Regions from separate parts of the Pradoshia sp. D12 genome, predicted to be linked through region 2. Evidence: riboswitches for the same ligand, from Rfam matches in the RefSeq annotation. Region 2 holds a riboswitch; each other region holds the start of a gene.
What was found. A riboswitch is a leader RNA that binds a small molecule or an ion and turns the genes downstream of it on or off. The one in region 2 is predicted to bind cobalamin.
Positions count from the first base shown of each region.

Region 1: another riboswitch for cobalamin. It lies ahead of F7984_RS08045 (ABC transporter substrate-binding protein); the one in region 2 lies ahead of F7984_RS16045 (ABC transporter substrate-binding protein).
Region 3: another riboswitch for cobalamin. It lies ahead of F7984_RS09995 (ribonucleoside-diphosphate reductase subunit alpha); the one in region 2 lies ahead of F7984_RS16045 (ABC transporter substrate-binding protein).

Region 1 is NZ_CP044545.1:1,638,779-1,645,735, reverse strand. Features, by position in the region: gene F7984_RS08070 (PTS sugar transporter subunit IIC) at 1-599, opposite strand, end outside; gene F7984_RS08065 (hypothetical protein) at 1,120-1,545, opposite strand; gene F7984_RS08060 (hypothetical protein) at 1,817-2,344, opposite strand; gene F7984_RS08055 (ABC transporter ATP-binding protein) at 2,439-3,236, opposite strand; gene F7984_RS08050 (FecCD family ABC transporter permease) at 3,238-4,269, opposite strand; gene F7984_RS08045 (ABC transporter substrate-binding protein) at 4,271-5,242, opposite strand; cobalamin riboswitch at 5,434-5,614, opposite strand; gene F7984_RS08040 (amidase) at 5,756-6,957, opposite strand, start outside.
Region 2 is NZ_CP044545.1:3,323,152-3,330,108, reverse strand. Features, by position in the region: gene F7984_RS16080 (ABC transporter permease) at 1-314, shown strand, start outside; gene F7984_RS16075 (iron chelate uptake ABC transporter family permease subunit) at 301-1,257, shown strand; gene F7984_RS16070 (iron ABC transporter ATP-binding protein) at 1,254-2,018, shown strand; gene F7984_RS16065 (siderophore ABC transporter substrate-binding protein) at 2,395-3,432, shown strand; gene F7984_RS16060 (antibiotic biosynthesis monooxygenase family protein) at 3,494-3,826, shown strand; gene F7984_RS16055 (polysaccharide deacetylase family protein) at 3,958-4,647, opposite strand; gene F7984_RS16050 (DUF6509 family protein) at 4,798-5,100, shown strand; cobalamin riboswitch at 5,127-5,321, shown strand; gene F7984_RS16045 (ABC transporter substrate-binding protein) at 5,431-6,396, shown strand; gene F7984_RS16040 (TetR/AcrR family transcriptional regulator) at 6,551-6,957, shown strand, end outside.
Region 3 is NZ_CP044545.1:2,078,871-2,085,827, forward strand. Features, by position in the region: gene F7984_RS09980 (DUF6438 domain-containing protein) at 1-587, opposite strand, end outside; gene F7984_RS09985 (YpzG family protein) at 1,677-1,829, shown strand; gene F7984_RS09990 (ribonucleotide-diphosphate reductase subunit beta) at 1,875-2,927, opposite strand; gene F7984_RS09995 (ribonucleoside-diphosphate reductase subunit alpha) at 2,944-5,208, opposite strand; cobalamin riboswitch at 5,375-5,557, opposite strand; gene F7984_RS10000 (DEAD/DEAH box helicase) at 5,644-6,957, opposite strand, start outside.

The sequences.
Region 1 (6,957 bases), 1.7 Mb from region 2:
TGCAGAGCAATCGCAAGCGCAGCTGATGAAGCTGGGGTCATTAATAAAAGACTAAATATTAAGGATAAGACAATCGATCCAATTAAAGGAGAGCCTTCTACAGAAGCTGTAATTTGTGCACTTATCCTTGTTAGTAATGGTGTTGTCACCGCTGCTAATCCAACTCCGGAAATCCCACCAATAAAAATAGCTGTAATCGGAATTGCCATAATGTCCAATTTTGTTTTACCAACCATCCTCTTGCCTATATATGTAGCGATGAGTGCAGCCAATACAGCTGATATAGGTTGTCCAGTGACAATCGTAAAAGCACCTTCTGCTGTTTTTTGAATAGCGGCTCCACCAACAGAGGCACATGCCATTGCACTAAATTGTACTAATGAGTTACCTCCAAGCTGATAGGCAATCCCTGCACCAAGAGCAGGCGCAAGCAAGACCTTTGCCGCTCCTCCAATAGTAAGGAATATTTGCCAATCAAAGTAACCCCCAATTGATTCGAATAATAGACCGATTCCTAATGTTACTAAAACGGCATTTGCGATTCCCGTAGATGCCTTATACATTCGATCAATAATATATTCTTTTCTCTTCATCCCCATCGCCCCTTAGTAGTTAATTAAATATTCTGAAAAATAAAGGTGTTATGTTTTCTTTTTTCTGCATCCTTCCTTTATTGGAGATATTAGTATTTAGATATATTAACACACCTAAAATAAAAATAGCAAAATATTTTGAAAATTTAATATAAATTAATAATTTGAACTTCAAAATAATTCCATAACGTTTTTATCAACTGAATTTCCATATTCATATTATATTTTTAACTTACAGTAATAGTTGGTTTCTGGCATTTTCCTTTTTTCACTCTCCACTTTCCACAGCCAATAATTCTATTTTTAAATATAATCTAATTACACATTTTGATTTACGAATACTTATTAATTATTTTAGTCGTAAAGTAACATAAAAACGGGCAAATACACAAAACTTGTTCTACCTCATAACCAGTACGAAGTATATGAATGATTTTGAGTATCTCTGTTTATAATAGCTGCTGCGTATAATCTTTTTGGTCCAAAAAAAAGGATTTCCGTACTTTTACGGAAATCCTCGCTCTTCTTATAATGATAATGTTAACTTGATTGTCCCATCATTCATCTCATACGATTTAATTTTTCCAAGAGGTATCTTTTTCACGATATCCCAGGAATTAAAATCCATTTTAACCGTCTGATTTGTAGAATCTGAAAATGGCGGACTGTTAAGTATTTTAATTTCATCTTCATTCATATCAGTAGGATTCAAACTCTCAATTTCAAAAATAATCATTCTTTTTTCCATATGAATAGGTTTCAGACTTATCATATATGAAATATTTTTATCTGTTGTACCGCGAATATTCAAGTGGCCTGTTGTTATTTCTACTTTTATATCTTTTTGGCCAGACTGTCTTTTTATTAGTTGTTCTAACATTACTGGCTTAATAGGAACGGTCACTCCATTTTTACTTATTTCGTTAAATTTCTGTTTAAATTTATCCAGCACGGTGGCAACACTCCTAAAGTATTTAGTTTCCGGTTTAATTAAACTCAAATTTTACTTCTGCTTGTTTCTTTTTAATATAACTTAATCGTAACATGGCTAGAATTACATTTCCTACTAATGTGTCCTCTTTTCATCCATAAAAAAGCACGATTCTTTCTTTGGTTATGAAAGAATCGTGCTTTTCTTTTTATCAAATCATACATTCTCTCTTCATTAAAAATGGATAACAAGATCTATCTAACTCTATTATTTTAGATGTAGGCTTAAACATTCATTTCTTTTTCACAGCATATGATTTACTGACAAAAGGAATTTCCTGTATGCCGTTCACCTGATTTACATAAACAGCCATCACAAAACAAACATTTGCGAGCAATCCTAGGAAATCAAATAAGATGTCTAGCACTTCTCGCTCTTCACTAACTTTATGCAGGGCACGATAGGATTTCTTGGCCTCACTGCGTACGACATGAAGTGCGCATGCAGCGTTGCTTCCTTGCGGTAATACGAATTGTTTTACCTTTTCCCCTGTTTTCTCAACATAAAAATCATATCTATCACTCAACCACTGTAAATCTGCTTCAGTTATCGCCAATTTTCCGCGCACAGAACCGTTCACATGATAGCATAGTGCTTGAACCTTACGAAGGTCATCAATGACTGCTTGCTCTTTCTCAGTCAATAACGGGAAAACAGCTCCAAGCCTTGTAGTTAAAGTATCAGTGCGAATCTCATAATCAACTAAACAGCTTTTTTCTCTCATGAATGGATAACTGGAGTAACGCCAGTCTTTTTTCAAGGTTCATTCCCCCTTATTTAAAACTTAGGTTTTAGTATGAAATAATGGTAACTCCGCGACGCCTTCACATAGAAGGCCATCGCACATGAATTCTTCATGCCTCCCCTTTTATATCTATGGCATAAGGAATCATCTGCCTTTTTCCAAAATAGGAATCATTGTATGTATACGTATGAGTTTTAAAAATACGCATCAAGTTAAGATCCGTAATGACTTGTTCGGGTTCCCCTGCTGCAACGAGTTCTCCATTTCCCATAAGTATGAGTCGATCACAATAGCGAGTGGCTAAATTAATATCATGGATGGCCGCGAAGACAGCCTTTCCCTCTTTTACAAGCTCCCGGATGACCTCGGCAATTTGGACCTGATGATAAATATCCAGATCTGAAGTTGGCTCATCCAACAAAATAACCTCAGAATTCTGAGTGATGGCTTTAGCTAAGAAAACAAGCTGACGTTCTCCTCCTGAAAGGGATGTGATATAACGGTCTCTTAAATGATAAATTCCTGTTTGTTTCATCGCTTTCTCTGCCAATTGATTATCATCTTTTTGTGAGAATTGCCATTTCTTCCGATGCGGATGCCTTCCCATAAGTACTACCTGACTCACTGTAAATTCATAGTCAAGGACCGTGCTTTGTGGCATATAGGTGATTGCTTTGGCCACTTCAAGAGTAGTCATCTCAGAGAGAGCATGATTCTTAAAGGCTATTGACCCTGCAGGTGGCTTTAGCAATCCTGCCATTAAGCGCAGTAAAGTAGATTTTCCGGTACCGTTCGGACCAATCAAGCAGGTAAATTGGTTAGTTTCCAAAGAGATATCCATTGCTTTTAAAATCACCTGTTTGCCACGGCTAAAGCTGAGTTTCTCCGCATTCAAAATAGCTGTCATCTCAGATTTCCCCCTTCTTTTTATTTTTTAAAATTAAATAAAGGAAAAACGGAGCGCCAAAAAAAGCTGTAATAATACCGATTTGAATCTCAGCAGGCCTAATGGCCAAACGGGATATTAAGTCAGCAAGAATCAAGAAACTCGCTCCCCCTAAGACACTAGCCAGTAGTAAATTTCGATGCGAGGGCCCAATGATCATACGGATCATATGAGGGACAATCAGACCAACAAAACCGATGGCTCCCGTTAATGAGACACTCATTCCAGTTACTAATGAAGCAGTAATTAACAATAGATTACGGGTGCGCTGAACGGAAATCCCCATATTCTGGGCCTGCTCTTCACCCAGCAGAAAGATATCTAAGTCGTTGGCATGGTACAAAAAGACACAAATCGAAAATAAAACAGGAACAGTTAATATTTGTACATGACTCCAATCACGCCCATTTAAGTTCCCCATCATCCATTGGACAATCTGCTGCATCACTCCTGCATTCGAAAAAGAGATTAGCAGAGAGGTACAGGCTGATAAAAAAGAACTAATCGCAATACCCGTCAGCAGCAATGTCAGTACTGAGGTCCTTCCTTGATTGGTCGCAATCATATAAATTGCAAACAAAGTCAATGCAGCCAGGATAAAGCCCATTAATGGGACGAAAAGAGAATGGATCGCGGCCAAACCAAAATAGATGGCCAGTACACCTCCGAATGCTCCACCTGATGAAACACCAATTATGCCGGGGTCAGCCATCGGGTTGCGAAACACACTTTGCATCACGACTCCCGATATTGCCAAGGCTGCCCCGACTAATCCAGCCACAACAACCCGCCCCAGGCGAATCTGCACAAGGATTGTTTCATACATTGGGTTATAGTCAAACTCTATAAATGGAAGCAGTGAGAGTAATACTTTCACAGTTTCCGTAAATGGAACGATGACCCCGCCATACATGGTTGCTAAAAGTAACGATACGAGCAAGGAACAAATCAGGATTCCAAAAATAAGAACCTGTTTAGACTGTTTACAAACCATATTATTCTCCATATAAAACTTGATAAATATCTTCTGCTCCCTCAATCACAAAATGGGAAGCCGTTGTTAAATTTGCGCTATCTATCACATGCACTTCATTATTCTTAAAGGCTTTAAGATTTTTAAGTGCCGGATCCTTTTGCCATTCCTCGACGAATGTTGCTTTTGAACCGTCATACTGCCAATCGCTTGTAATAATCACATCTGGATTTATCTCAACTAATTTTTCCTTTGAAAGATTTGGATAATCAGGATACTCTTCACCGGTAATGCCCGCTTCTGTAATGGCATTTATCCCGCCTGCTAAGGTGATGATTTCTCCTATTGTAGTATTCTCAGTAACTGAAGAATTTTGCTGTGTCCAGTAAACCACTCGTTTTTTATCTGTTTGTGCTTTTGCTTTCGTTTGTAAATCTGACATCCTCTTTTTGACATCAGCTATGATTTCTTCTGCTTTATCTTCCTCGCCAACAATGGTACCAACCTCCATTAGACCATCCAATACACCTGATATAGAGGAATCATCTTTAAGTTGGTAGGTGGTGATGTCTGCAGCATCAATTTGTTTAAGAACCTCAGGATCTACATAGGAAGGAATCAGCACTAAATCAGGCTGAAGTGACAGCACCAATTCAGATGTGACTGATTCAATTTTTGTATCAATTCCATCTGTTAGATCTGCTACATTCGAAATCCCTGAGTCTGTAGACATTTTCGTTACCGCGGCAATCCGCTCCTCATCAACCAAAGGCAATAAATATTCATCAATAGCCAATGTGGTCGAAACAATCCTTGAAGGTTTTTCTTTAAGGGTCACCTCTTCCCCACGACCGTCTGTTAAGGTTTTCGGATACTCACTTGTTTCCTGGTTTGTTTCTTTTTCCTGGTTGTTTACTGTCTCATCATTTCCGCATGCAAACAATGCAAAAACGGATAAGAACACCAAAAGTGATAAGCTTGCAATCTTTTTCATCTCACTATTCTCCCTTTTTCAAAATTTATTTATATTTAGCGAATTTACGCTGAAATATTAAACATAAAAAAGCCTGTCTTCCCGATTAAGGAAAACAGGCTTGATTCATGCACAGACAAAAAAACGCTGTCAAAATCAGCGCAAAGACACAATCATCTCTACGTTCGCCATCCCTTTTCCCACCGAAAAGTAAGCAATACACATTCATAAGCAGGTTTCCTGACTCTGAGCTTCACTTTACTCTCACACCTTCCCTCTTTTAAAGGTGGTCACGTGATTTCATCAGCTCTTACAGTAGCGGGGGCTGTTCCAGATTTACACTGGATTCCCTTTTACCTCACAAAAGTGAGCACTTATGATTGTTTTAAATTTTCGTACTATTAATATATCATGTTGAAAATGTAAACGGAAGATATTTTTGATATATAGGAATTCACATAAATATAAACAAGTGAAATGACTGTTTTAATTGACCAACTGAATTACACGCATCTTCTAGTCGATCTATCACTTTTATCGCCATCCAATATATGGATTCCCTTTCTGTCCAACCCATATATCGGATTGCTCTAACAACGCTCCTATTTTAAGAAGCCAATCTTCCCTTCCCTTTGGAGCCATCAATTGCACTCCAAGGGGTAAGCCAGAATCTGTCATATGAACAGGCAAGCTAATCGCAGGCTGTCCGATGATGTTCGCCAACTGTGTAAAAGGCGTATACGTTAAACTTGGTTTAAACATTTCATAGACCATTGCTAACTGTTCAGAGGGTTTTAGTTCATTTACTTTCAATAACTGCAAGCTCTGTTCATCCGTATGCGTCAATTCGCCCACCTTTGGAGCTGAGAAAGCTGTTGCCGGCGTCAAATACAAATCATAATCCTCATTGAACCTGGCCATTTGTGCAGCTGCCGTATCCCATTCAGCTAAACTGCGTGTAAATTGAACAGCTGATACATTCTGCCCGGCAGTTCTGAGTACCCATGTGACTATCTCTATATCATTAACGGTAATCGGCCGTCCAATGGCTTCCTCAATGGACAGTATACCTGCTGCCATTTCTCCGCTATTCATAATATAGTAATTTTCCATAAGGCGGATTCCATCTACCCCATTATCACATTCTTCAACGGTGAACCCTGCCTGTTCCAGCCATTTGACTGTCTTATGTACCGCTTCTACAGCTTCTTCACTAACGGGTGTTCCCACCGGAGACTTTGTGGAAAAAGCAATTTTAAACCTTTCTTTCAATGGATTCGAAAGCTCCTTCAAATAGCTCCCATTATATAAAGGTACCTGAAAGGCAGTATCCGGCTGAATGATTTGCAAGGCATCCAGCATAGCTGCACTATCACGAACCGTTTTGGTTAAGGCAAAATCTACCGCAGCTCCATGCCATTGGCGGCCCACACCTGGACCAACGGGTGTCCTTCCCCTTGTTGGCTTCAAGCCTACTAATCCAGTGAATGATGCCGGTATACGAATAGAGCCGCCGCCATCACTGGCACCGCTAATTGGGACCATACCTGAAGTTATACTGGCTGATGCTCCGCCGCTTGATCCACCCGATGAATGCTGCAGGTTCCATGGATTACGTGTCGCTCCATATACAGCTGGCTCAGTAATATTTTTCAGACCAAACTCCGGAGAACTCGTCTGTCCAATAATGACAAATCCTGCCTCACGAATTTTTTTCACAAAATTAGAATCCCGTT
Region 2 (6,957 bases):
GTTATCGTACAGTGTTAAACATTGGTCTAGTTATCGTAGCGGTAATTTCTACAACAGTCATTTTAACGGTAGGGATTATTCCGTTTTTAGGGTTGATTGTACCAAATCTGGTTTCCCTTTATCTGGGCGATAATTTACGTAAAACAATCCCTCATACAATATTCATGGGGGCGGCATTCTTATTGGCATGTGATATTCTAAGCCGATTGATTGTCCATCCATATGAGATACCTGTAAATACTACAGTTGCAGTAATTGGCAGTGCGATCTTCTTAATTATGTTGTTTAGGGGGAAAGCATATGCGAAAAAATAGTGTAAAGCTAATTATTTTAGCTGTTATTGCAATTGGATGTATGGCTTTATTTGCTTTCTATAATATTCAGGGCGGTTTTAGTTACGCCTTTCCAAAGCGTATTGAGCGCATAGTTGCTATGGTTATTACCGGAACGGCAATTGCGTATGCAAGTGTTATATTCCAAACCATTACACATAACCGTTTATTAACACCATCTGTTATGGGGATCGACTCGATGTATGAAGTCGTTCAAACTGTCATTTATTTTACGGCAGGGTCGGCTTCAATCTTCGTTGTAAGCCGTTACTTAAACTTTAGTGTAGCAATCATTGCGATGGTAGTATTCGCATTGATTTTGTATCGTTTTTTATTCAGGGCAGATAAATATCCAATTTTTCTTCTATTATTAGCAGGTATGATACTTGGAACATTACTCGGAAGTCTGGTAACGTTCATGCAAGTTCTAATTGATCCTGTGGAATATGAAAGTTTGCAAGCTCGCTTGTTTGCCAGCTTTATGAACGTGAAGACGGAATTACTGAGCATTGCTATTGTTATTTTATGTACCGCCTTTATATATGGCTATCGGTTATTACGTGATTTAGATGTTGTATCACTAGGTCGAGATAACGCGATTAATCTTGGTGTCGCCTATGATAAAATCGTGCTGAAAGTGCTGATTCTATCGTCTGTTTTAATCGCTACTTCTACCGCACTGGTTGGACCTGTAACATTTTTAGGATTAATTGTGGCGAATTTAGCCTATCAATATTTGGCTACATATAAGCATTCGATATTAATCATTGGGGCAAGCTTGATCAGTATTATTGCGCTTGTCGGAGGACAATTTCTTGTTCAGCATGTTTTCCATTTGAATACAACGATTAGTGTCGTTATTAACTTTGTCGGTGGGATTTACTTTATTTACTTATTACTAAGGGAAAGTAGGAAAGCAGGATGATTGATATTAAAGGGCTTTCTAAAAGCTTTGGGAAAAAATCTGTTATTGAAAATGTAACATTGCAAATCCAACCAAGAGCTATCACTTCTTTTATTGGTCCAAATGGCGCTGGTAAATCAACGTTATTATCAATGGTGAGCCGTCTCTTAGATGCTGATACAGGTGAAGTATTTTTAGATCAAACTGACGTTAAGAAAATGAAATCAGATGCTTTTGCAAAGCGGGTGGCTATTTTAAGGCAGACCAATCACTTGAATATTCGTTTAACCGTACGCGAGCTTGTTTCTTTTGGACGCTATCCATATTCAAAAGGGCGGCTGAATGCAGATGATGAACGAATTGTAGACCAAGCACTGGAGTATTTAAATTTAACAGATATGCAGGATAAGCTGTTGGATGAGTTATCAGGCGGTCAAAAACAACGTGCCTTTATTTCAATGGTTATTGCACAAGATACGGATTATATTTTATTAGATGAGCCATTAAACAATCTGGATATGAAACACTCTGTGCAAATTATGAAAATACTGCGCAAGCTGGTAGATGAGTTAGGGAAAACGGTTGTAATTGTCTTGCATGATATCAACTTTGCTTCTGTATACTCTGATCGCATAGTGGCGTTAAAGGATGGGCGTCTGATAAAGGACGGTCCAGCGCATGAGATTATTAACTCAGAATCCTTGCGTGATGTATATGACATGCATATTCCTGTACAAGAGCAAGATGGATGTCGTATATGTGTATACTTTAATTCACATTAGATTCTAAAATAGATTCTGGCCTTATATTTTTGGAACAATTGACAGCAGCAAAATCTTGTTCAAGTTAAGGGTCGTATACTTAAGTTTTCGCGAAGACTCCAAAATAGCTGTTATTTTGGAGTCTTTTTTTATAGTATTTCTTTTGCTGAGCACATTTCTAACTGATATTTAACTTTTCAAGGAGAGAATATCTCGAGAATGATACGAAATCATCCATGTCTAATTCTCGTTAGGTCAGATAGGAAAAATAAAATTATTTATCAAACACTTCAAAAGAGTTGACATATTTTGTGATTCTCATTTAGAATGATAATGTCGATTGAAAATGATAATCGTTTTCAATTACCAACGGCGTATTTTAGGAGGAGAACAAAGGATGAAGAAATGGAAAACTTTAACTGCTTTGGCAGCGTTAACATTAATGTTGACAGCTTGTAACTCAGGTGACGAGTCAACAACAGGGGAGTCTTCTGAGACAAAACCAACAGAAGAAAAAGAAACTGTCGAAAGTTCTAAATTTCCAATGACAGTATCTTCCTTAACAGAATCACGTGAAGATGAAGAAAAGGGTACGACAACTACATTTGAAGAAGTAAAATTAGATAAAATGCCAGAACGCATTATTGCTCTGGATTATGGCTTTTTAGATACACTTGATGCATTAGGTGTTGAAGGAATCGTAGGCGTAGCTGCTGGTGGCGGTAAAGGAAATATGCCAGCGCATTTAAAAGAAAAATATGTTGCTGAGGGTGTTGCCGATGTTGGTACACTAAAGCAAATCGATTTTGAAGCAGTAGCAGCTGCTGAGCCGGATGTTATTTTCATCTCTGGTCGTCAAACACCATTTTATGAACAATTAAAAGAAATCACACCTAACGTTATTTTCATTGGTTCTGACAATGATAATTACATAGAGGCTGTATATGAAACAGTTGATTTAGCAGCTCAAATCTTTGATAAAGAAGAAAAAGGCAAAGAATTGAAAGCTTCATTACAAGAAAAAGTTGATGCAGTAAAAGAAAAAGCTGCTGGTTATGAAAATGCATTGGTAGCGATGTACAATGACAAGAAAATCTCCGGTTTCGACAATGGTGAAGATTCACGTTTCGCATATGTATATAATGACTTTGGCTTCAAGCCAGCAACAACTGATATCGAAGCATCTTCCCACGGTTCTGATTTCTCTTATGAGTCAATCCTTTCTGTTGATCCAGAAGTATTGTTAATTATCGACCGTACTGCTTCTGATGTAGAAACAATTAAAAAAGATATTGAAAATGATATTATCAAAAAAACCAGTGCTTACAAAGAAGGCAAAATTGTCTACTTAGACGGTGTTAACTGGTACTTCTCAAGTAACGGTGTAACGACTGAAGCAGAAAAATTAGATGAAATCTTAAATGAATTAAAATAATCTTCATAACAAGGAGCATGTCTCAAGTGGGGCATGCTCCTTTAATAAGGGGCGATTATGTATGTTTGTTCAAATCCGTAAGTGGATAGTGACAGAGGGAAATTCAGACAAGATATTGGAACGCTTCAAAAAGAAGCCAGATCAAGGTCCGTCGTTAATTGAGCAGCGTGAAGGCTTTATAAGTCGGGAGTTATTAGTGAAAAAAACAACGCGTGGGGAAGAAGAAGTTGTCATGATTATCCGCTGGGAATCAGAGGAAGCATGGAAAGCATGGGAAAAGAGCCCTGAGCATATCGCTGGCCATAAAGCGAAAATCAAGGAGCACGGAGGTAAGCCCCCAAAGCCAGAATACGTAATCAATATGGAACATGGCAATTACCTTGTAGTCGAATAATAAAAAACAAAACGCCCCTACCTGAAAGGGCGTTTGTTTTATAATGTAAACCTTATTTCAGGTTAGAAAAGAAGCGTTACAGAATAATGGACAGCATTTGCGATTTGAACTGATAGGAGTATTTATCATTTTTAAAATTCAAAAGTTGGTGTGGACTCATCCATTATTTTAAAGGTGTATCCCTTATGTTTCAGACGGCGAATGATTTCCGGAAGCCCATCCACGATTGTTGTATTGCCGTTAAAATCATGCAGGAGGATATAGAGATTTTCTTTTTCACCTACCCCTTGCATAATTAATTTAAGTAATTTTTTTTCTGGAATTGGAGGATTTAATCCATCGTTAGCATCGCAGTTCCAATCATAATATTTATATCCTCTTTTTATTACCTCAGTCTTTAATTGATCCATTAAATCAGTCCCGGCATATTGTTTTGCGACATAGTTATTGGAGCCGCCGGGGAATCGTAGGATTTTCGGGCTTACGCCTACTTCCCTTTCCAAAAATTCTTCCAGTTGAGTAATGTCTTTAAAAAAAGTATCCTTGGATCGATAGATTTTGGAATAATTATGAGAATAGGAATGCAGTCCAAGAGCGTGTCCATTTTTTACGATATCTTTATATAAATACATATGTCCCGGGCTGGCTGTTCCCGTTACAAAAAAGGTTGCCTTAACATCCTGAACTTTGAGGATATCGAGGATTTCCTGTGTGATGTTTGAGGGACCATCATCAAAACTGAGGTAGGCTGTCTTTGCAAATGTTTCAGACGGAATAAGAAGCTGGATAATGAGCAATGTGAGAACAGATAGAGTACGCATAATAAACTCCTATGGATTAAGTGATTTTAATATAGTTTTTGATTCTTGTTAAAAAATATTCCTAAACGGAGTTGAATAATTGGGTAAAATGTTTAATAAAGAGATTGAACATGTATAATAGACATAAGCATTTTAGAAAGGTTGATAAAGATGATCGAGATACAAAGTTATACAGTTGAGAAACTGGAAGACCCGTTTGGTATCCTTTCTGGAGAAAGGTTCGAATATGTACTGGAGATTTCCGTTCCCGAGGAAGATGAACTATATACCGATAAGGGTCTTCTGTTGCGTGTTATATATGTAATGGATGAAAATCAGGACCAAATTTCAAAATATGAGTTTATAGAAAGTGAAACACAAAGTATTTTGGATTTTGAGCTTGAGGAAGATGAATTATCGATGGTTTTACAATTTTGCAGGGAACATACTGATGTTGAATATGAAGAAGAATGAAGATAGCTGATTATATAAAAAATATAAATATTGAATAGTGTAAGAGTGCCTTATTTATTAGGATAATAGGGAAACCGGTGCAAATCCGGTGCAGCCCCCGCTACTGTATACGCGGATGAAATGATTTGTAAACCACCGGCTCTTTGTTTAGAGCATGGGAAGGTAAATCAGAGTAAATTGATGCGTCAGCCAGGAGACCTGCTCTTTCTTTTGTATGTACTATTTTTCGGAGGGAAAAGTAGGCGTCCAATCCTGTTATTTTAATGTGGATTTTCGCCTTAGCTTTTTTCGAGCTAAGGCTTTTTTATTATGTTGGAAAGGGGAATAACTATGCTAAAAAAGCAAAACTATTTATTTTTATTTATGCTAATGCTTACGCTATCTATGTTAATGTTTGGGTGTTCGTCAACTGAAGATGACTCAAACCAGAAGAAAGAGGTTTCTGAATCAACGTCCACAGCCTTTCCTGTTGAGGTAAGGGATGGATCCGGAGAAAGCATCAAGATTGAGGAAAAGCCGGACACGATCGTATCCTTGCTGCCAAGCAATACTGAAACGGCCTATGCACTAGGTCTTGGAGAGAAAATCATTGGTGTATCAGATTATTGTAATTTTCCTACAGAAGCTGCTGACAAACCTAAGGTCGGCGGGTTAGAAATCAATATTGAAAAAGTGTTGGAATTAAATCCGGATCTTTTATTGCTTTCTGCCAGTCATTTTAATAATGCTAAGGATACCATTAAACAATTCCAGACAGCTGGTATTGATGTTATTATCGTACCTGACGCCAATTCGTTTGATGGTGCATATGGAACAATTGAATTGATTGCTAAAGCAACCGGAACATCAGACAAAGCTGATGAAATTATTTCGGATATGAAAAAAGAAGTAGCAGAAATTAAAGAGAAAGCAAGTGCTATAAAAGATAAGAAGAAGGTTTGGATTGAAGTATCTTCCTCACCGGATTTATATACAGCGGCTAACGGAACCTATATAGACGAAATGCTTGATATCATTCAGGCAGAGAATATTGCCGCTGATCAAGAGGGTTGGGTAACAATGAATGAAGAACAAGTCATTGATCGCAATCCTGATGTTATTCTTACTACATATGGCTATTATATTGAAAATCCAGAAGAAAAGGTATATGGAAGAAAAGCTTGGTCCGAGGTACCTGCCGTTCAAAATAAGCAGGTTTATGATGTAGATAATGACACAGTGTCAAGACCGGGACCACGTTTAACAGAAGGCTTGCAATTGATAGCTGAAGAAATCTATCCTGAAATATTTAAATAAACATTTTCATTTAAGAGCCGTGCCCATTTTACTTTGGGAGGCTCTTTTTTTGTCGAAGAAAATAAATTAAATTTTCTAACAATTTTGTTGAAATTTCCCTTTTGAGTAGGTATGATGATACCAATACGTATTCGTACTCACACATGGGATTGGAATGATAAGAATGTTATATGTAAATGACCTGCCGACCGAAGCAAGAGATAAAATGCTATATGCAGCCCTCCAATTATTCACTACAAGAGGTTACAAGAATACATCAGTTCTGGACATAGTTGAGTATGCACATGTCTCGAAAACAACGTTCTACCAACAATTCGGCAATAAAGAGACTTTGATTGTTGCGCTTTGTGAAAGTTTGATTGGAGAAGTTGCAGAAGAGATTAAGCTTGCGGCTTTACGGGAACCACGAATTGGTTATAAAGCATATGCCGGAATTTTTCGCTATTTGGAAATTTGCTTTTCCAATAAGGCTGTTGCCAATTTTATTTTACTCGAATCAGTCGGAGTTTCATTCGAAGTAGAACTGGTCAGACGAGAAGCACTTAAAAGTTTCGCAGATCT
Region 3 (6,957 bases), 1.2 Mb from region 2:
ATAATGATATATGGATGTATACGACCTGTACTATCTTTTCCTAACTTATCAATCTGCCAGTTATGATAATTAGCCTCATTCACATTAATCATTTGAAATGCATCAGCTTGATTGGAGCTGGATATTACATATTCCTCATGTGAGTTCGACTTTCTTTTAATATGGAAGAGATAGAGAGGTTGTTTAATTAAATTCTTTAATCCCAATAATTCTTCCATTTTTCTTTCAAAGGCATCCAATTTTTTCAATGTATGCTTACTATTATCACAAGCAGCATCCTCGTCACCCAAATCATGTACCACTGTCTTATGTTCGCCAAATTGATATACCAATCGGGTAACACAAGTCGGGCTATCCGGCACAATTTGTGCAGTAGTATTATAAATGAAGTTTTTGTAATCGAATGATAGCAAGAGATCTTCAATTTTTTTAACTCTTTGCTTAGAAACCGTAAAGTTCTTAACGCCTATATATGAAACATACTTCTCACCCTGCCAACTTACATGCCCTTCACTTGTGATGGTTGCCTGATAAATCGGGGATTTGCCAAGACATGATGTCCGCGAGATGGAAAATTCTTTAAACAACTTTATACTTCCTCCTATTAGTACAAACTGATTCTTTAGAGTGCTAGATATCTATATATTTATCACCACGCTCACTTTTCAAACATTTTCCAAATTATAATAGGTCTACCATATATACTATGAAAGACCAATACCATTTATAATAAGCCAACTGACACATTAATTAAAGACCAAAAGTATCTATTTAAGGCTGGCTGCTACAAGTATAATATGAGTTAAATTTCCTAAATTAATATAGTTTTAAAAAAATATAACATACCTCTTTAGATGTTAGTTATCATTTTGCGGGAGAGTGTATTTTACATGGTGAAGAAATTGAAAAGAGAACAAGCTGATCTTTCTTGACAATATCGAGGAATGTTTCTGTATGGATTTCTGCCAATAAATTAAAATCAATCACTAAGCTACTATAACATATCTGTAAAAATTGATGTTTCAGATAAATATGCTAACTTTAATTTTACGAAAATTAGAAACAGCAATCTTTCTTTTGGACAAATTTTATCTGAAAGAAGTGCTGGCTCATAAGCAGAAAAGAAACTATAAGAAAGCCCGACTTTTATTCAATAACACATTTACTTATACAGGTTCCGCAATAAGGATAAATCGATGATGTGTTACATCAAAGTACCCATCCGACTGAATAATCTGGTGGATTATATATCATACATCCAATTAATGATCCAACTCAAAACTCGGTACTTTCCAGGGAATGGCTTTTAGATATAAAAGTACCAACATCATAAAACGTTGGATTGGATAGGCTTCTTGACTATAAACAACAGTCATATCATTCTTCCGGACTTCTTTCAGTGCTATTTCATCGTATTTTCCCCTTTAACAGATGATTTTATAAATCATTCTGTCAAAATGGGAGACCGCGGCATAGATTTCTCCGTTATTATTGTTCATATTCCAAATTTCGCATAATTATCCACCATCAATATCCATATTATATATATTTTATCATAATATAGAAAATAATTCGTGAACTTTTCCCGAGATTAAAAGGCACTCATTTTGTATATCCTATACTTGATGTCCTCAAAAGGGACATCAGAACGTATCCTACTGATGGGGTGATAAGCAATGAGTTATCGGAATCATTTAGATCCACACTCTTCTCTTTTTCACCATAACTGGACAAGGCGGAAGCGCTCAAAATCACAGGTTAACGGACATACTGCAATGTCCCAAACCAATATCATTTTGAGGAGCAATGCGAAAGCTCACCGCTGGTAAGGATGCCTTCAAGCAAAAAGACGCCGTAATGGCGTCTTTTTACATTTACAGTTCATCAAATCCATTGGTATCTGTTGTTTTTGTATATTGTCTTGATTTCTGCTCAAAGAAATCCGTCTTGCCTAAATCCACTTCCTGATAGGCAACAATCCATCTTAATGGATTTTTGTTCGAAACCTCTGGAAACGGAGATCTTCCATACCCCAATTGATTGCAACGCTTATTAGCCATAAACTGGATATATTGTTCGAGCTCAGCCATCGTAATTCCCTCGATTTTATTTCCTATAACTTTATAACCCCATTCAATCTCAAGCTCTGCAGCAGTTCGGAAGGTTTCAATCGCAAAATTTTTCAATTCTTCTGTATTTGTTTCAGGATGTTCAGCCAATATTTCTTTAAAAATCTTCTCAAACAGCCCAACATGGATCTGCTCGTCTCGATTTATATAATTAATCATCGTTGAAGTTGCCACCATCTTTTGGTTTCTGGCCAAATTATAAAAGAAAGCAAAGCCTGAGTAAAAGAAGAGCCCTTCTAGGATTACATCATAGATAATCGATTTAAGCAGATTTTCAATTGTTGGGTTTTCTGTGAAATCCCGATAGCCATCAGTAATAAAATCATTTCGTTTACGCAAAATCTCTTCGGTTCTCCAATATTCAAAAACTTCATCTTGCTTGCTTTTCTGGACAATACTTGACAATACATAGGAGTAGGAATGGTTATGAATGACTTCTTGCTGCGCCAGCATAATCATCAATGCATTCAGAGATGAATCGGTCAGATAGTCGGCGACTTTACTGGCATAGTCAGACTGGATACTATCAAGCAATGCCAACAAGCCTATAATTTTTAGAAAGGATTCTTGTTCAATTTCTGAAAGATTTGGAAATTGTTTCGCATCATTCACCATATTAATTTCAAAAGGCGTCCAAAAATTAGATAGCATTACTTTATATTTAGGATATGCCCATGGATAGCGCACATCATCCCAATTTAAAATATTTGAATTTCTGCCATTAATAATACCCGTTGAACTATTCGGTGCTTCCCGATCGACTAATTTACGTTTTTCCACTATTGTTTTTGTATCCATTATATTTCCCCCATCCTTATTGGCAGCTTTCGCATTCTTCTATAACAGCGCTTGAAGTAGAACGTACATAGTATGTTGTTTTTAATCCGGTCTCCCATGCAAGCAGATGCAAGTCTAATAAATCACGTGCTTTAATATCATTACGGACATACAAATTAAACGAGATTCCTTGGTCGATATGTTTTTGACGACGTGCATTTTGGAGAATGCTCCATTTTTGGTCAATTAAATAAACGGATTTATAATACCACATTGTCTCCAGATTCAAGTCAGGTGCAGTCACTGGAATACGGTAATTCTTCTTCTCTTCGGAATATTCCCTTCTGAAAATTGGATCAATTCCGGATGTAGAACCGGCAATAATCGCAGTTGAAGAATTTGGTGCTACGGCCATAAGATAGCCATTTCGAATTCCGGATGTATGCACTCTATTTTTCAATTGACTCCAAGCATCTGAATCATAGCCTCTTTGGTCAAAATAAGATCCGGTCTCCCAATCAGATCCTTCAAAAAATGGGTAAGCACCTTTTTCACCAGCTAAATCCACACTTGATTTAATCGTTAAATAAGCGATTTTTTCGTATAATCGGTCACAGTATTCAACGGCTTTCTCTGATTCCCAGGCAATGCCCTCAAGCGCTAATAAATGATGCCAGCCAAATGTCCCAAGTCCTATAGCACGATAATTTTTATTCGTTATATTTGCCTGAATGACCGGGATATTATTTAAATCAATGACATTATCAAGCATTCTCACCTGTATCTTAATTAAGCGTTCAAGGACATCTTCCTTTACAGCTTTGGCAAGGGAGATAGACGAAAGATTACATACAACAAAGTCACCCGGTGTTTTTTCAATAATAATTTTCCCATCCTCGGTTCTTTGTTCAATAACTTTGGTAGCACTTTGATTTTGCATAATTTCCGTACATAAATTACTGCAATATATCATTCCTTTATGGCGATTAGCATTAGAGCGGTTGACCGTATCCCGATAAAACATATAAGGTGTTCCTGTTTCAAGCTGAGAAATCATGATCGCCTTAAACACTTCAATGGCAGGTATTTCTTTTTTGGAAAGCTGCGGATGATTGATACATTCAGTATATTTTTGTCTGAATTGGCCATCCCCTGCTTCTTCATCAAAATAATCTTCAAGAGAATATCCCATTACTTTTCTTACTTCATGCGGATCAAATAAATACCAGGTACCCCGCTCCTTGACCATTTCCATAAATAAATCCGGAATGCAAACACCAGTAAATAAATCATGCGTTCGAAAACGTTCATCCCCATTATTTAAACGCGCTTCGAGGAAGGCAAATATATCCTTATGCCAAACATCCAGATAAACTGCAATGGCACCCTGTCTTTGGCCCAGTTGGTCCACACTGACGGCGGTATTATTTAATTGCTTCATCCATGGTATAACTCCTGAGGAAACACCCTTAAATCCTTTAATATCACTGCCTCGCGCTCTAATTTTCCCTAAATAAACACCTATTCCTCCGCCATTTTTAGATAGATTGGCAATATCGGTGTTTGAATCATAGATACCTTGCAAACTATCATCAACAGTATCGATAAAACAACTGGATAATTGGCCATAGCTTTTCCCAGCATTAGCAAGCGTAGGAGTTGCCACCGTCATATATAGATTGGATAAGGCCCAATATGCTTCTCTTATTAATTTGATTCGCTGTTCTTTAGGCTCATTCATCATTAATGTCATGGCAATAATCATAAACCGTTCCTGAGGAAGTTCATATAAGCTTCCATGATGAGATTTGGCTAAATAGCGATCTGCCAGCGTCCGAATGCCAATATACGTAAACAACTGATCTTTTGATGAATCGATGACTGCTTCGAGTTCATTGATTTCGTCTTCCGTATATTCATTTAACAATGCTGGATTATAAATCCCCATATCAGTCAATAGTTCAACAAGCTGATGAAAGCTCCCATATTTGTGTGTTAAATCATATCCCCGGCTTTTTGAAGCTTTATCATATAACTGGTCTAAATAAATAGTTGCCGCCACAAATGTCCAATCAGGCTCATCAGCAGAGATACGCTCTACGGCGCTTAGTACCAGTAAATTCACCAACTCTTTCTTGCTATAGTCAGACTTATACTCAAGTGCTGTCTTGATTTTTTCTAAGTATTCCTCTGCTGAATAAATAGATGTATAGGAACTAACACATTCCTTTATGTATGTTTCTATGCTTTTTAAATTTATGACTTCCAGACTTGCATAGTTTGATTCGTAAGATACTGCCATACTAATTTCCCCCTTATTGTTTGCCGATAAATCGATTAAAAACGTCTGTTCCCTCCACGCAAAAAATCCCATTGCCTAAAAATAAGCAATGGGAAAAGAAATAATAACAAGATTGAACTGTTCAATATTGCTATTTCATCCGTTCCACCCTCATTGCTCCCGATAAAGGCAAACCAGTGAAAAAGGCAGGTCTCCTGACTCATGCTTCGCTTTACTCTAAGTCCTTCCCATAGATTTCTCTACAGTGGTTTACTTATTTCATCAGCATTTACAGTTGCGGGTACAGTTCCGGATTTTAACCGGATTCCCTATTAAGTCGTAATACGACACCTTAAACACGTTAAAATCAATATATAGTATTTTAGATATAAAATAATAACAACATATAGAATTATAAATCTTATATGTGAAAATAGCAACTAAAATTCCGACAATTTATTTAGGCAATTGCTGGAGAAATTGATTGATAAATGCTTCGGATTCCAATCGAATTCCAATGTATGGCGGATGAACACGTTTATTGGCTTCAAGAGGAACCCCCAACCACAATACTTTTTGGTCAAGGATGACAAATGTGAAGCTTGGCCCATTCTGAAGATGGATATCCGGATCCAAATAGGAATGGGAATCTGGAGAATACATCATCAGTCTTGTTCTTGAGTTCCTCGTCTTCACTCTTTGAACAAAATCCGATGATAACACACTGGAATTTGGCAAGGAAAGGATAATGGAAGATTGGGCTTTTTTTAAATCCTGATAGAACCCTTCCAAATTTCTTGCATAAATCCATTGTAATTTTGGATGATGGTTGGCAATCCATTTGCCTATTTGATCCATATTGACCATTTGATTCCGTTTCATTTGATATTGAACGAGCTGATGAAGAGTTTTTGTATGCGAAACTTTTGATTCTATAAACTCCACATCGCTGACATGAATCAGTTTCCCTTTTGTTCTGGTAATTGCAACATTTAACAGCCGTTCACTTTCCCTGCCCGTTAAAAGCATCCCTGCCCGATTTTGCGGATAACTATCTACACTATCAAATACCATTACTTCCCGTTCACTTCCCTGGAAACGATGGACAGTGGCAGCCAATATATCATGCAGGCCGTTCTCTTCCTCATATAGATCTTTAATTAATGTTTCCATCAATTGTGCCTGCGCACGATAAGGGGTTGCATAACCGATTGATTTACTCCCATTGCTGTAGGCTTCATGAATAACCTGAAAGGATAACAATAGATTCATCAAATTCATTCTAGAACCAGAGGAAGTGCCCGTAAAGCAGTGTTCCCCTGTGAAGCTCGTATTTAACAGTACGGAAGCACGATCTACAAAAGGTGTCTTTGAAACGATATCTTTTTTATTTATATGAACACTTGGATGATCGCCAACCAGTGAATTATAAACATATTGGTTCGTAAAAGCGGAGATATCCGGATGCATTCTCCTCTGTTCCTTTAATAAAAACAAATGAGTATGAAGTTTTCCCCCACGTGCAATATCAGCAACACCGGTACGATGGAAGATGTCCTCCTTCAGCCAGCGGTCTACAAGCTCTCCCCTCGAAACCGCAATAGGAGGTAATTGCTTAAAATCCCCACAAATAATACAACGCTTGGCAAGTGCGCCGGCAAAGGCAATTTGCGGGATAAAGGCCATACTGGCTTCATCAATGATAACTAGATCATACTCTTGTTCAAAAATACTCGGGTCCATTGCTGCTTTCGCCAAGGTAGTCCCAAC